DNA from 3 places in the Exiguobacterium sp. s80 genome. Region 2 is predicted to be linked to each of the others. Evidence: riboswitches for the same ligand, from Rfam matches in the RefSeq annotation. Region 2 holds a riboswitch; each other region holds the start of a gene.

Region 1 (4,293 bases), on a different contig from region 2:
ATTTTTAAAAAGTGTAGTGTTGTAATCGAAAACAACTTGGAGGAGGAACAATCATGGAAGAACTGATTTGTTTTGAGCCGATTTTACAGGAGCGGATATGGGGTGGATGTAAGCTTGGTGCATATGGATTTGATACGTTAGGCAAACAAAACATCGGTGAAGCTTGGACCTTGGCTGATCACCAAAACGGGCAAACCAAAGTGAATGCCGGACGTTTTTCCGGTGATGCACTACGGGATTTATGGTCAAATCACCCTGAAATCTTTGGGATGGACACAACGGAAGCTTTTCCTTTACTCATTAAGTGGATTGACGCTGCGGATGATTTATCCGTTCAAGTCCATCCTGACGATCATGATGCCTGTCGCCTAGAAGGACAGCCTTACGGGAAAAATGAATGCTGGTATATCGTCGATTGTCCGGCAGACGCCACCATTATTTATGGGCATGACTTCAAAACAAAAGCTGATTTGTTGCGCGCTGTCCGTGAAGACGATTTAACTTCCGGCTTAATTGATTTGCCTGTTTCACCCGGCGATTTTTTTTACGTTCCAGCAGGTACTGTTCATGCTTTAACCGAAGGGTGTCTTGTCATCGAAATCCAGCAGAACTCTGATACCACGTACCGGTTGTACGATTACGATCGAATTGACCATTCGACCAACAAACCGCGTCAACTCCACCTTAAAGAAGCACTCGAAGTCATTCAATTTCCTCATTTCCAGTACGAGGAGCCTTATGTACCGACCTCTTTTTGTTCAAGACTACTGACAACCAACGCCTATTTTTTTGTCGAGGAATGGGCCATCCATGACATGATTACGATTGCACCACGAACTTCCTTCCAAGTCATCACTATCATCAGTGGCACGCTGATCATCAACCAATTGCGTTATACCGCCGGAGACACGGTTCTGATTCCGGCAAAAGTAACTTGTACCGTTTCTGGAAAGGGGAAACTTCTATTGACTGGTCCAAATCCAACACCGAAACAACGACTTCACATCGGAATTGATCTTGGTGGGACTCACACGCGTGTTGCCGCAATCAATCAGCACCATGTCGTAAAACAATATCGATTTTTGACAGAGGCGGCTGCTGGCCCGGACTATACAATTAAACATTTAAGACAAGCCATCCAAAAGCTACTTGAAGAATTTGAAGTCGAACGAATTGGTATCGCAGCGCCTGGTCCGCTTGATGCAGCAACGGGTCGGCTATTGTCACCTCCAAACCTGCCGGGTTGGGACGATGTAAATTTAGTTCGCCCGTTAGAAGAGTTCTTCAACATCCCGGTTTCCCTTGAAAATGATGCAAATGCCGCCGCGCTCGGCGAAGCATTGTTCGGGGCAGGACAAGACTATACATCCATCTATTACATGACAGTCAGTACAGGAATCGGTGGTGGATATGTCTATCAAAAGACGTTGATTCGAGGCGCACACGGATATGCTGGTGAAATCGGAAATACGATCATCGATGCTTCTGGACCGGAACATCACGTCTTGAACAAAGGCTCACTCGAAGGATTAGCAAGCGGTACGGCTCTTCAGACGCGGGCTGATTCATTAAATGAATCTTCTATTGCACAACTTCTTGGCAATACACAGGAAAGGCTTCGTTTCGTAAATCATTTAGCAACAGGCGTAGCGAACATCATTCACACACTTGATCCGGAAGCCGTCATCATCGGTGGCGGTGTTACGGCTTCCGCCGATTTATTTTGGGAAGAGCTCTTACAAGCCGTCAATGCCCGTCTCTACCCGACGTTACGTCAAAAAACAATCATTCGCTCAGCTGCATTGGAAGGAAATGCCGGTGTCATCGGTGCTGCCCATTTAAATCGGATGAACGCCGAATAACTTCATTGTTCCTTTTGAACAGACTTTACTACTTTTTTTAAAAACAGACTTGAAACTTTTTTCTGAAATATGATAAGGTTTTCTTATTAAAAGAATATGACTATTCTATCGATGAGGTAGAGGCGCGGTCTTAATGAGTATTTGATCTGAGGATGACAACGAGGACGATCAAGGAAAGGTAATGCTGCCGAAGTATCGTCAAGTGTCTGACTTGATGGTACTGGTCGAATTGGGAAATACCCGTTCGATTGCCATACGTGTTTTGTATGGAGCGCTCCAATTCGGCTAAGAAAGACGCATCCAGCAAGGGTGTCGGCTTTGTTGCCGGTGCCCTTGCTTTTTTATATGCAATGGGTCTCATCTTCTAAAAAAAGAGGAGGAACCACACAATGGTCAATTATTCAGATTCAATCGTTGCGCTCATTCCAGCTGTCATTGCAATCGCACTTGCAATCGTGACGCGCAAAGTCGTTATTTCACTTGGTGTCGGTATTTTGATTGGTGCTTTATTGCTGCATAGCTTTAATCCAATCGATACGGTCGTCTATCTCGGCAAAAACATCTTTAGTCTATTTTGGGCGGATGGGGCGTTAAATGAATGGAACGTCTTATTACTCATCTTCTTACTATTACTCGGTGTTCTATCGACGCTTATCCAAACATCGGGCGGTGCACATGCCTTCGGTGAATGGGCAACAACACACGTCAAGACAGCGCGCGGCGCTCGCCTCGCAGCATTTGGTTTAGGTATTTTAATCTTCATCGATGATTACTTCAACAGTCTTGCTGTCGGGAATGTCAGTCGTCCGTTAACGGACCGTCGTGGCGTCTCGCGTGCAAAACTTGCTTATATTATTGACTCGACGGCTGCTCCAGTCTGTGTCATCAGCCCGCTTTCAAGTTGGGGAGCGTTCATCATCTCAATCATCGCGGGTATCTTGACGACACATTCGATTACGGAGTATTCCGCATTCAGTGCTTTCATGATGATCGTGCCACTCAACTTCTATGCGATTTTCGCTCTATTGCTGACGCTTTACATCGCGTACACAGGGATTGCGGTCGGACCGATGCGGACGCATGAACTTCGTGCATTAAAAGGTGAACTTTTCGACGCAAGTAAAGGAACACCGATGGGGATGGCAGAGGAAGTCAAAGAACACGAAGGTGGAAAAGTACGTGACCTCGTCGTTCCGATTATCGTTCTCGTCATTGCAACGGTTTCCGCATTACTCTTTACCGGTGCTCAGGCACTCGCTGCTGACAATCGTGCATTTACGTTGATTGGTGCATTTGAAGCGACAGACGTAACACGTTCACTCGTTGCTGGTGTCGTCATCAGTTTAGTCGTTGCTTTCCTGATGTTGATTGGTCGGAAAATCCCGGCGCGCGAATACGGACACAGCATCTGGGCTGGGATGAAATCCATGTGGCCTGCTGTCGTCATCTTATTATTCGCTTGGACAATCATCGCTGTTATCGGTGACATGAAAACAGGTGAGTACTTAGCAAGCTTCGTCAGTAAGTCGATTTCTGCTTCGTACCTCCCCTTCTTATTGTTCTTGATTGCAAGCTTAATGGCATTCTCGACAGGTACAAGTTGGGGAACATTCGGTATCATGCTGCCGATCGGTGCTGACCTCATCATGGCGGTCGAACCGAATCTCTTACTTCCGACGCTCGCTGCCGTTCTTGCCGGATCCGTCTTCGGAGACCACTGTTCACCAATTTCCGATACGACGATTCTCAGTTCGACAGGTGCCGGTTCGCATCATATCGATCACGTCACGACACAACTTCCGTATGCGTTGGTTGGTGCGGCGACATCGGCAGTCGGCTACCTTGTGCTCGGTTTAACCGATTCATCAATCATCGGCTTCATCGGTGCACTTATCGCCTTCTTACTCGCACTCGTCGTCCTGAATGTCGTCTCGAAGCGCGGTAAAGTACCAACTGAACTTCGCGCTGAATAATAAAAAATAACGCTCAGCTTAGCCTAGACGAGAAAAAAAGAAGGGATTGCCATCTACCGTGATGTGCAATCCCTTTTTTTAAGTTGTAGACAACATGGTATGGAGAAATAAAAAGCGTCTTTTTTTCGTTGCTTTCTTCGGGCGAGGCGCAAGCCGTTGCTCCTTGATCCTTACGGACAACGAGCAGGGTCTTGCCTGCCTCTGAAAGTGCGTTAAAAACGCACTTTTCCCCGTAGGAGTCAACGAAACGTGATGCTTTTTAGGTAATACCGTGAGAGAAATACAGGAAAGCACGAACGAATTGCAATTCGATATCGCATGTTCACGCTTCATAAGCGTTTGTCTACACGCTGAAGCGATCATTCTTACACCATCAAGGCACACACTTCATTTGCAAACGCAACTGGATCTTCGATTGGCAAGCCTTCCATGAGCAACGCTTGTTGGTACATTAATTT
Region 2 (4,293 bases):
AGACGTCGCTCACTTCAAACCGATTTTAAGTCAACAATATGCAGAAACAATCTACAACGGTTTGTTCCACGCACCGTTAACGAAAGGTCTGAAAGCATTCTTAAAAGCGACGCAACAAGACGTCACGGGCGAAGTACGGGTCAAACTCTACAAAGGGAATGCGACGGTCACAGGACGTCAGTCACCGGTGTCACTTTATGACGAGAAGCTTGCGACGTATACGAAAGAAGATGCGTTCGATCATGAAGCAGCGAAAGGATTCATTAAATTGCACGGTCTTGCGATTGCGACACACGCAAGTGTTCATCGGCAGGAAGGCGTGACAAAATGACGAAACTTTGGGGCGGACGGTTTACAGAAGGGGCTTCCGCTCAGGCTGAAGCGTTTGGGGCATCGATTTCATTCGACCAAAAGCTTGCGGCAGTTGATTTAGAAGGAAGTCTCGCCCATGCCAATATGTTGTATCAACAAGGTATCCTAGAAGAGACGGAATGGAAAAAAATCGAAGCGGGTCTCAAGACGTTACAAGCTTCGATTGGAACACATGTCTATTCGCTTGCTGACGAAGACATCCACATGAATCTCGAACGGTTGCTGACGGAACAAATCGGACCGGTCGCAGGGAAGTTGCATACAGCGAGAAGTCGGAATGACCAGGTTGCGACGGATTTACATTTGTGGATGGAACAACATGTGGTTGATTTAATCGAAAGCCTACGCAACTTGCAGACGGTGATTACGGAACAGGCGGATGTACACATCGAAACCGTCATGCCGGGGTATACCCACTTACAGCGGGCACAACCGATTTCACTTGCACACCATCTACTCGCGTATTTTTGGATGTTCGACCGTGACGTAGATCGTCTGACAGATAATTTGAAACGGATTCGGATTTCGCCGCTCGGTGCTGGGGCACTCGCCGGGACGACATTCCCGATTGACCGTTTCAAGTCAGCGGAACTGCTCGGATTTGAGCACGTCTATCCGAACAGCCTCGATGCTGTATCGGACCGTGACTTCGTCATTGAATATCTCGGGATTGCTTCGACGGTCATGATGCACCTCTCACGCTTTTGTGAAGAAATCATCATCTGGGCGTCGCAAGAATTTTCATTCATCGAATTGTCAGATGCATTTTCAACGGGTTCGAGCATGATGCCACAAAAGAAAAACCCGGACTTCGCTGAATTGATTCGCGGAAAAACAGGGCGTGTCTATGGAAACCTGATGGGGTTCCTGACGACGATGAAAGCATTACCGCTCGCTTACAATAAAGACATGCAAGAAGATAAAGAAGGTGTCTTCGATACGGCAGATACCGTTTTACAATCCGTTCAAATCTTTACGGGAATGCTCGAATCAGCAACGTTTAAGACAGAAGCGCTCAAGAAGGCGACAATGCAAGACTTCTCGAATGCGACGGAACTAGCAGATTATCTCGTCACAAAAGGTGTTCCTTTCCGGGAAGCGCATGAAATCGTCGGAAAAGCGGTCCTCCATTGTGTTCAGACGAATTGTTTCTTAAAAGATTTAACGCTTGAAACGTATCAAACGTTCCACTCCGTCATCGCGGAAGATGTTTATCCGCTCCTCGACCCGGTGCAAGCAGTAGCAAGAAGAGGAAGTTACGGCGGGACAGGTTTTGCTGCTGTTTCTGTACAACTCGATCAAGCGAAGAAAAAACTCGCGGATTAACGGAAAAATGAAAAAATTTTAGCAAATGACTGGATTTAACAAAAAATGTTTGCTATAACTGTAACTAACAACCGACAGATAGAGGCGCGGATGACATCAGTAACATCATTTATTGAAGCGAGCATGCTGAGTGATGTGAAAGGGGAAATCCGCCGAAGTGAATGAGAAAGATGCTTCTTCTCATTTGCTGGTACAACGGTTAAGATCCGTTGTACTGCCGAAACCGATGTTTCGGAGCGCTATCTTACGTAAAAGAACGAAAGACTTTGTCTTCGTTTGTCCGATCGTGATAACGACGGGCCGTAGGAACGCTCCTACCGGCCCGTCGTTTTTTTCTGTTTCGGGACAAAGGAGATAGGATTGTGACAACTGTACTTAAATTTGGTGGTAGCTCGGTCGCGACTGTCGAACAGATTCAGTCAATTGCGAATTATTTAAAAAATCGGACAGAACAAGGTGAAAAATTAGTGGTCGTCGTCTCTGCGATGGGGAAGATGACAGACTCGCTCATCGCACAAGCGCAAGCAATCACGGATCGTCCTGAACGACGTGAACTCGATCGATTGCTCGCAATCGGCGAAGAACAAACGATTTCGTTACTCAGCATCGCCTTAAATTCCGTCGGAGTAAAAGCCTTATCACAAACAGGTGCGCAGGCAGGAATCAGCACGATGGGGGTTCATACGAAAAGTAAGATTAAACAAATTGACGGGGACTTGTTACGAAAGAAACTCGAAACCTATGATGTCGTCATCGTCGCCGGATTCCAAGGTGTCAACGAGCTCGGGGATGTTACGACACTCGGTCGTGGTGGATCAGACACAACGGCTGTCGCCTTAGCGGCCGTCCTTGATAAGCGCTGTGAAATCTATACAGATGTCGACGGTGTCTATACGGCGGATCCGCGGATTCATCAAGCGGCACAGCCGATTCCACAAATTTCATATGATGAAATGATGGAAATGAGTGCACTGGGATCGAAGGTCATGGAGATGCGCAGCGTCGAACTCGGGAAAAAATACGGCGTGCATATCTTTGTTGGGAAAACACTTGAATCGGAAAGAGGGACTTGGATCATGGAGGCAACAGAAACGATGGAACAAAAAGCAGTCACGAGCGTCAGTGTAACGAAAAATGTTTTGACGGTTTCAATCAAACACGTTCCACAAACCAATTCAGCAGTCGCCGACATTTTTGAATTGTTATCGAATCGCCATGTCAATATCGACATGATCAGTCAAACGACCTTTGATAGTGACGTGTTCCTCTCGTTCTCTTGTCCACTCGATGAAGAAGAGTTTCTCGAAGAGGCACTGAAAGATATCATCGATCGTTTTCCGACCGTTAAAGTCGATCGTCATAACGAGCATGCCAAGTTATCGGTCGTCGGAATCGGAATGCGTGACGCAACGGGCGTCGCATCAAAATTATTTGCGACGTTCCGTGCCGAGAACATCACGTTTTATCAAGTCACGACATCAGAAATCAGTATCTCGTATACAATCGCACAAGCAGATATCGAACGAACGGTCGCGGCGATCGCGAACGCGTTTAGCCTGTAAGGAGGAATGAACATGTACCACGTAGCAGTCATCGGTGCGACAGGCGCCGTCGGACAAAAGATGTTACAAGTCTTGAAGGAACTCGATTTTCCAGTCGGTCAACTATCGGCGTATGCTTCAGAACGATCAGCAGGAAAAATCGTTTCGTTTAATGGAACGGACGTGACGATTACAGCTTTATCGGAAGACATCATCCATCACGGGATCGACGTTGCATTATTCGCAGCCGGTGGAGCAATCAGTGAACAGTATGCCCCCTTGCTGGCAGAACACGGAACACTTGTCGTCGATAATTCAAGTGCTTTCCGGATGCAAGAGACGATTCCGCTCGTCGTACCAGAAGTCAATCCGGAAGCGGTCAGCAGCACCGACCGACTGATCGCTAATCCGAACTGCTCGACGATTCAATCCGTCGTTGCCCTGGCACCACTCAAACACTTAGGTTTTGAACGAATCACGTATACGACGTATCAAGCAGTCTCCGGTTCCGGTCAAAAAGGAATTGAGGACTTGGCGCGAGGCAGCCGCGGTGAAGAACCGGTCAACTATCCGCACCCGATCCATGATAATATCTTGCCGCATATCGATGTCTTCTTAGAAGACGGGTACACGAAAGAAGAGCAAAAAATGATTGACGAGACACGGAAGATTTTTAACCAACCGAACTTACCGGTCAGTGCGACGTGTGTCCGTGTTCCCGTCACAAATTCGCATTCGGTTGCAATCAACGTGACGTTTTCAAACGAGACGACGGTCGAAGCGATTCGCACAGCACTTGCTGACGCGCCAGGCGTCGTACTGGTTGATGATGTTTCGCGAAATCAGTACCCGATGCCGCTTGATGCAAGCGGGACGGACGAAGTGTACGTCGGGCGGATTCGTCAAGATCAAACGCTCGCGAACACATTCCATCTGTGGTGTGTCGCGGATAACATTCGAAAAGGCGCGGCGTCAAATGCAGTCCAGGTCGCGCGTCATGCTTTAGAAAACGGCATCCATTCTTAATCATACTAAGGAGGAATTTAACATGTTC
Region 3 (4,293 bases), on a different contig from region 2:
TCGCATTCAATTTTTCAGGGTGTGTCGTTGCGAGACGCTTCATTCCGTCGACCATGTTTCCGTCCCCGAGTGCAAAAAAACCAAGAATCGGAACGAGGAAACCGATGATGACAAGGCCGACTCCATTTAATGTATCGGAGACGGCGACAGCCCGTAGTCCTCCGAAAATTGCATAGATGGCCCCGATGATCCCGACAACCCAAATGACAAGCCACAGCGACTGCGTATAACTCAATCCAAATAACTCCGGTACGTTAAACAGCTGTAAGACGGCAATCCCGCCGGAGTAAAGCATCGATGGAATCGTCACGCACATGTAGCCAAGTAAGAATAAGAGCACCGTCATCCGCCGGACCGTTTCATCATAGCGCTGACTTAAAAATTCAGGTAACGTCGAAATCCCCATCCCCAAAAACTTAGGCAACAGGTAGATCGCCATGATGATGGCAGCAAACCCTGCCGTGACTTCCCACGCCATGCTCGACATATTCCCCATGAACGACTGACCGTTCAAACCAATCAGTTGTTCTGCCGAAAGGTTGGTCAGAAGCAAGGAACCGGCAATAAAGATTCCGCTTAGTCCACGTCCTGCCAAAAAATATTCGTCAACTCCCTGTTCCTTGCCTCGTGTCATGCGATAGGATACATAAGCAACGAGCGCCATGAAGAACGCGGCCGAACCCAGTGTCAAAATCAATTCATATGTACTCATTTCACACTTCCTCCATCTCAATCGTTTTAGTAGGTTTACCGTAAAGAATTTATTCCTTATTTTTACTTTATTGAAACAATATTTTTAGATAAAAATAAAATTATTAAAAAGAAATAATCCAATTACGGATTGACATACTTGAAGGGACATATCATGGAAAGAAACTGAAAAAATCTTTCGGGAATTATTCGCTTCTTCTATACAGAAAAACCCTCTCGCAAGTGAGAGGGTTTTGGTGTGTAGACAAACTATTAATAAGCGTAAACATGCGATAACGAGAGACAATCCGTCACGATACTACCTAAAAAGCGTCATGTTTCGTTGACTCCTAAGGGAAAAGTGCGTTTTCAACGCACTGTCAGAGGCAGGCAAGACCCTGCTCATTGTCCGTTAGGATCAAGGAGCAACGGCTTGCGCCTCGCCCGAGGAAAGCAACGAAAAAAGACGCTTGATCTCCCGATTCCCGATAACACTTTGCCTATAGTCTGACCTCTCGTAAGCGAGAGGGTCCTTTAGCTTATACTATTATTTTTTCGGATGCTTCGGAAACTCCATCTCATCATACCGGACAACCGATGTCCGGTGTTTGACTTTATGTCCGAGCCAGAAGACCAAGAATAACGGAATTCCGATATACGTTGCTGCAATCCCAACCCAGTCGATTTGATCAGCGAGGAACGCGGCATAGTTTTGCCCAACGATAACGAGGAAACACAGGCCAAATGCGAATAGCGGACCAAACGGGAACGCCGGTGCAACGTACGGTAAGTCACGTAACGCATGCCCTTGGGCGACGAAACCTTTTCGGAAACGGTAATGGCTGATCGCGATCCCGAGCCACGCGATAAATCCTGTCATTCCGGAAGCATTCAGTAACCAAAGATAAACTTGTCCACCGAACATCGACGTCAAGAAACAAAGCGCACCAATCGCCCCTGTCGCGAGTAACGCATTCCGCGGCACACCGTTTTTTGAGACTTTCGCAAATAGTTTCGGTGCATCACCTTGTCGTGCCAGTGTGTAGAGCATCCGGGTTGAAGCATACATCCCGGAGTTCCCGGCAGACAAGACGGACGTCAAGATGACCGCATTCATCAATGCTGCTGCAAACACGAGTCCTGCTTTTTCGAAGACGAGTGTGAACGGACTGACGGCAACATCCGTAATATCATTTGAGACAAGGCTCGGACTTGTGTATGGAATCAACATTCCGATGACGAAGATCGCAAATACATAAAATAATAAAATGCGCCAAAACACCTGTTTAACTGCTTTCGGGACATTTTTTTCAGGATCTTCCGACTCGCCTGCTGCGATTCCGACGAGCTCCGTCCCTTGAAAGCTAAAACCTGCGACAAGAATGATACCGATGACAGCTGGAATCCCTCCGACAAACGGTGCATCACCTAAGCCAAAGTTTTTGAACCCTGCTGGTGGCTCCGAAGTAAAGATACCAAAAATCATCGCGACTCCTACACCAAGAAACACGATGACCGTGACGACTTTAATCATCGCAAACCAGTACTCGGCTTCACCGAATCCTTTGACCGAAAAATAATTTAATCCAATCATTAAAAGTAAAAACAGCGCGCTAAAATAGACGCCCGGAATGTTCGGGAACCAGTAATGCATGACGATTTGTGCTGCGACGAGCTCGACGGCAATCGTGACGGCCCAGTTGTACCAATAGTTCCATCCTAAGGCGAATCCGAATGAAGGGTCGACGAACTTCGTCCCGTACGTCGAGAATGATCCTGCGACCGGCATATAGGCGGCCATCTCCCCAAGGCTCGTCATCAAGAAGTAGACCATCAATCCGACGATTGTATAAGAAAGTAACGCACCACCCGGTCCTGCCGCTGCAACAGAGGCACCTGACGCGATGAATAAACCGGTCCCAATCGCTCCGCCAATTGCAATCATCGACATATGCCGGGCTTGAAGCCCTCGTTGTAGCCCTTCTGCTGTGGAATCGAGGGGTTGTTGTTGCTGTTGTAAATTGTTCATGTCTGTCGCTTCTCTCTTTTTATAATTTTTGAGAGGGCGTAAAAAAGCGCCCTCACCTTCCAAGAGGAAGATGAGAACGCAACATATCGATGATGCGTCTCATTCTACCGTCGTGAAAGATAGCTCCCCATAAACCGCAAACGGTTCATGACAGTATTAGACCTGTTTGATCTAATCCCAATCGCTGACTTTCAAAGTAGTCTACGATTTCGGCAATTCTTCCTTTTGAGCTATTTCATCTGCCGCTTGACGACATCCGTAACCCGACTCATAAGAATCGCAACCTCCATCCCACTGGTTGAGTGAGAACTAATTAAGTTGATTTACTAATTCATTACTTCGACATAGTACATAATATGTTTCTTGTTTGTCAATTTATATTTTTGAATCCTACCGTGCTCATAGTAAAATTCCGATATTTTTAGTACACTAAATGGTAGAAGGTAGTACAGAAAGGATGTTGCTCAGATGGGACAAGAACAACATGACCAATTGACATATCGATTAGAAGAACAAATGCGCGTGATTCTCCGGACGTTGCGCCGTGAGTTGAATCAACTGTTTGAAGGTACTGCCACGCGAAGTGAATTCTTCATCTTACGTAGCTTATCTGAAAACGGCCCCCAGCGTCCGACATTACTCGCGGAACAGTTCGAACTTGCGACAAGTCAGGTCACCGCTTTGACAGATAAACTTTATAAGACCGGTTTTGTGACACGGACACGTTCGACGGAAGATCGTCGTTCAATCGTCCTTGCCTTGACTGACGAGGGAGAGGCCGCTTTTCGGAATCTCGAAGTCGTCCGTCGCAAATATCTTCAGGAGCGATTCGGCACTTTGTCTGAAGAGGAACTGAACGTGATGATCCATGTATTTGATAAAATCCTCGCGACAATGGATGAAGAAGTCGTCTCATCCAATTAATAAATTAAAAATCAAGAGAAGGACAGAGGTTTTATTCTGTTTTTCTTTTTTTATTCTAAACATTCAGACCTCCTATACCGTTAGTAGAACGAGTATACTCAAAGTATATAATTGGAAGTATACTGCAGGGGGAGTTGGGAGGATTTGTTGTCTATTATGAATAACTTCATCATAAATTTTTGTCTCTTATTCACGACGATCACGCTTTTATTTTTACCTTTTCGAAATCAACCAAGAATTACACCAAAATCAAAGCTTGAATCACGCCTTATTTTAGGTTGTGTAGCTGGTGCAATTGCTGTACTCCTCATGTTCAACAGCATTCAAATTGATATTGCCCGGATTGACTTACGTATCATTCCTGTCGCGATTGCCACATTATTTGGCGGATTGCCTAGTGCCTTCATCACGGGAGTCATGATTATCGGAACGCGTTTTTTAATTACACCTGCTGATCAAATCGAAGGAGCGATTCTCGCTTCCGTCATCATGATTTTATTCATTTTGACAATTGGCATAGCACGCAGATTTTTACGTAATACATTGCTGACTTTTGAATTAATGATCGGAATCGGTATTCTCTATTCGTTACCAGCTATCTATGCACTGACAAACAGTTGGGAAACGTTTTTCAAAGTATCGGTTACGTA

Evidence for each region. A riboswitch is a leader RNA that binds a small molecule or an ion and turns the genes downstream of it on or off. The one in region 2 is predicted to bind lysine.
Region 1: it holds a riboswitch for lysine, as region 2 does, so the genes downstream of both, KNP94_RS06960 (Na+/H+ antiporter NhaC family protein) here and KNP94_RS11105 (aspartate kinase) in region 2, are expected to answer to the same signal.
Region 3: it holds a riboswitch for lysine, as region 2 does, so the genes downstream of both, KNP94_RS12245 (amino acid permease) here and KNP94_RS11105 (aspartate kinase) in region 2, are expected to answer to the same signal.

What each region holds. Positions count from the first base shown of each region.
Region 1 covers NZ_JACSMP010000002.1:84,534-88,826, reverse strand. The annotation lists gene manA (mannose-6-phosphate isomerase, class I) at 54-1,862, shown strand; lysine riboswitch at 1,972-2,147, shown strand; gene KNP94_RS06960 (Na+/H+ antiporter NhaC family protein) at 2,252-3,835, shown strand; gene htpG (molecular chaperone HtpG) at 4,201-4,293, opposite strand, start outside.
Region 2 covers NZ_JACSMP010000005.1:174,015-178,307, reverse strand. The annotation lists gene KNP94_RS11115 (argininosuccinate synthase) at 1-331, shown strand, start outside; gene argH (argininosuccinate lyase) at 328-1,698, shown strand; lysine riboswitch at 1,770-1,948, shown strand; gene KNP94_RS11105 (aspartate kinase) at 2,061-3,260, shown strand; gene KNP94_RS11100 (aspartate-semialdehyde dehydrogenase) at 3,273-4,265, shown strand; gene dapA (4-hydroxy-tetrahydrodipicolinate synthase) at 4,288-4,293, shown strand, end outside.
Region 3 covers NZ_JACSMP010000007.1:56,482-60,774, reverse strand. The annotation lists gene KNP94_RS12250 (solute:sodium symporter family transporter) at 1-712, opposite strand, end outside; gene KNP94_RS12245 (amino acid permease) at 1,238-2,719, opposite strand; lysine riboswitch at 2,832-3,016, opposite strand; gene KNP94_RS12240 (MarR family winged helix-turn-helix transcriptional regulator) at 3,188-3,643, shown strand; gene KNP94_RS12235 (GGDEF domain-containing protein) at 3,800-4,293, shown strand, end outside.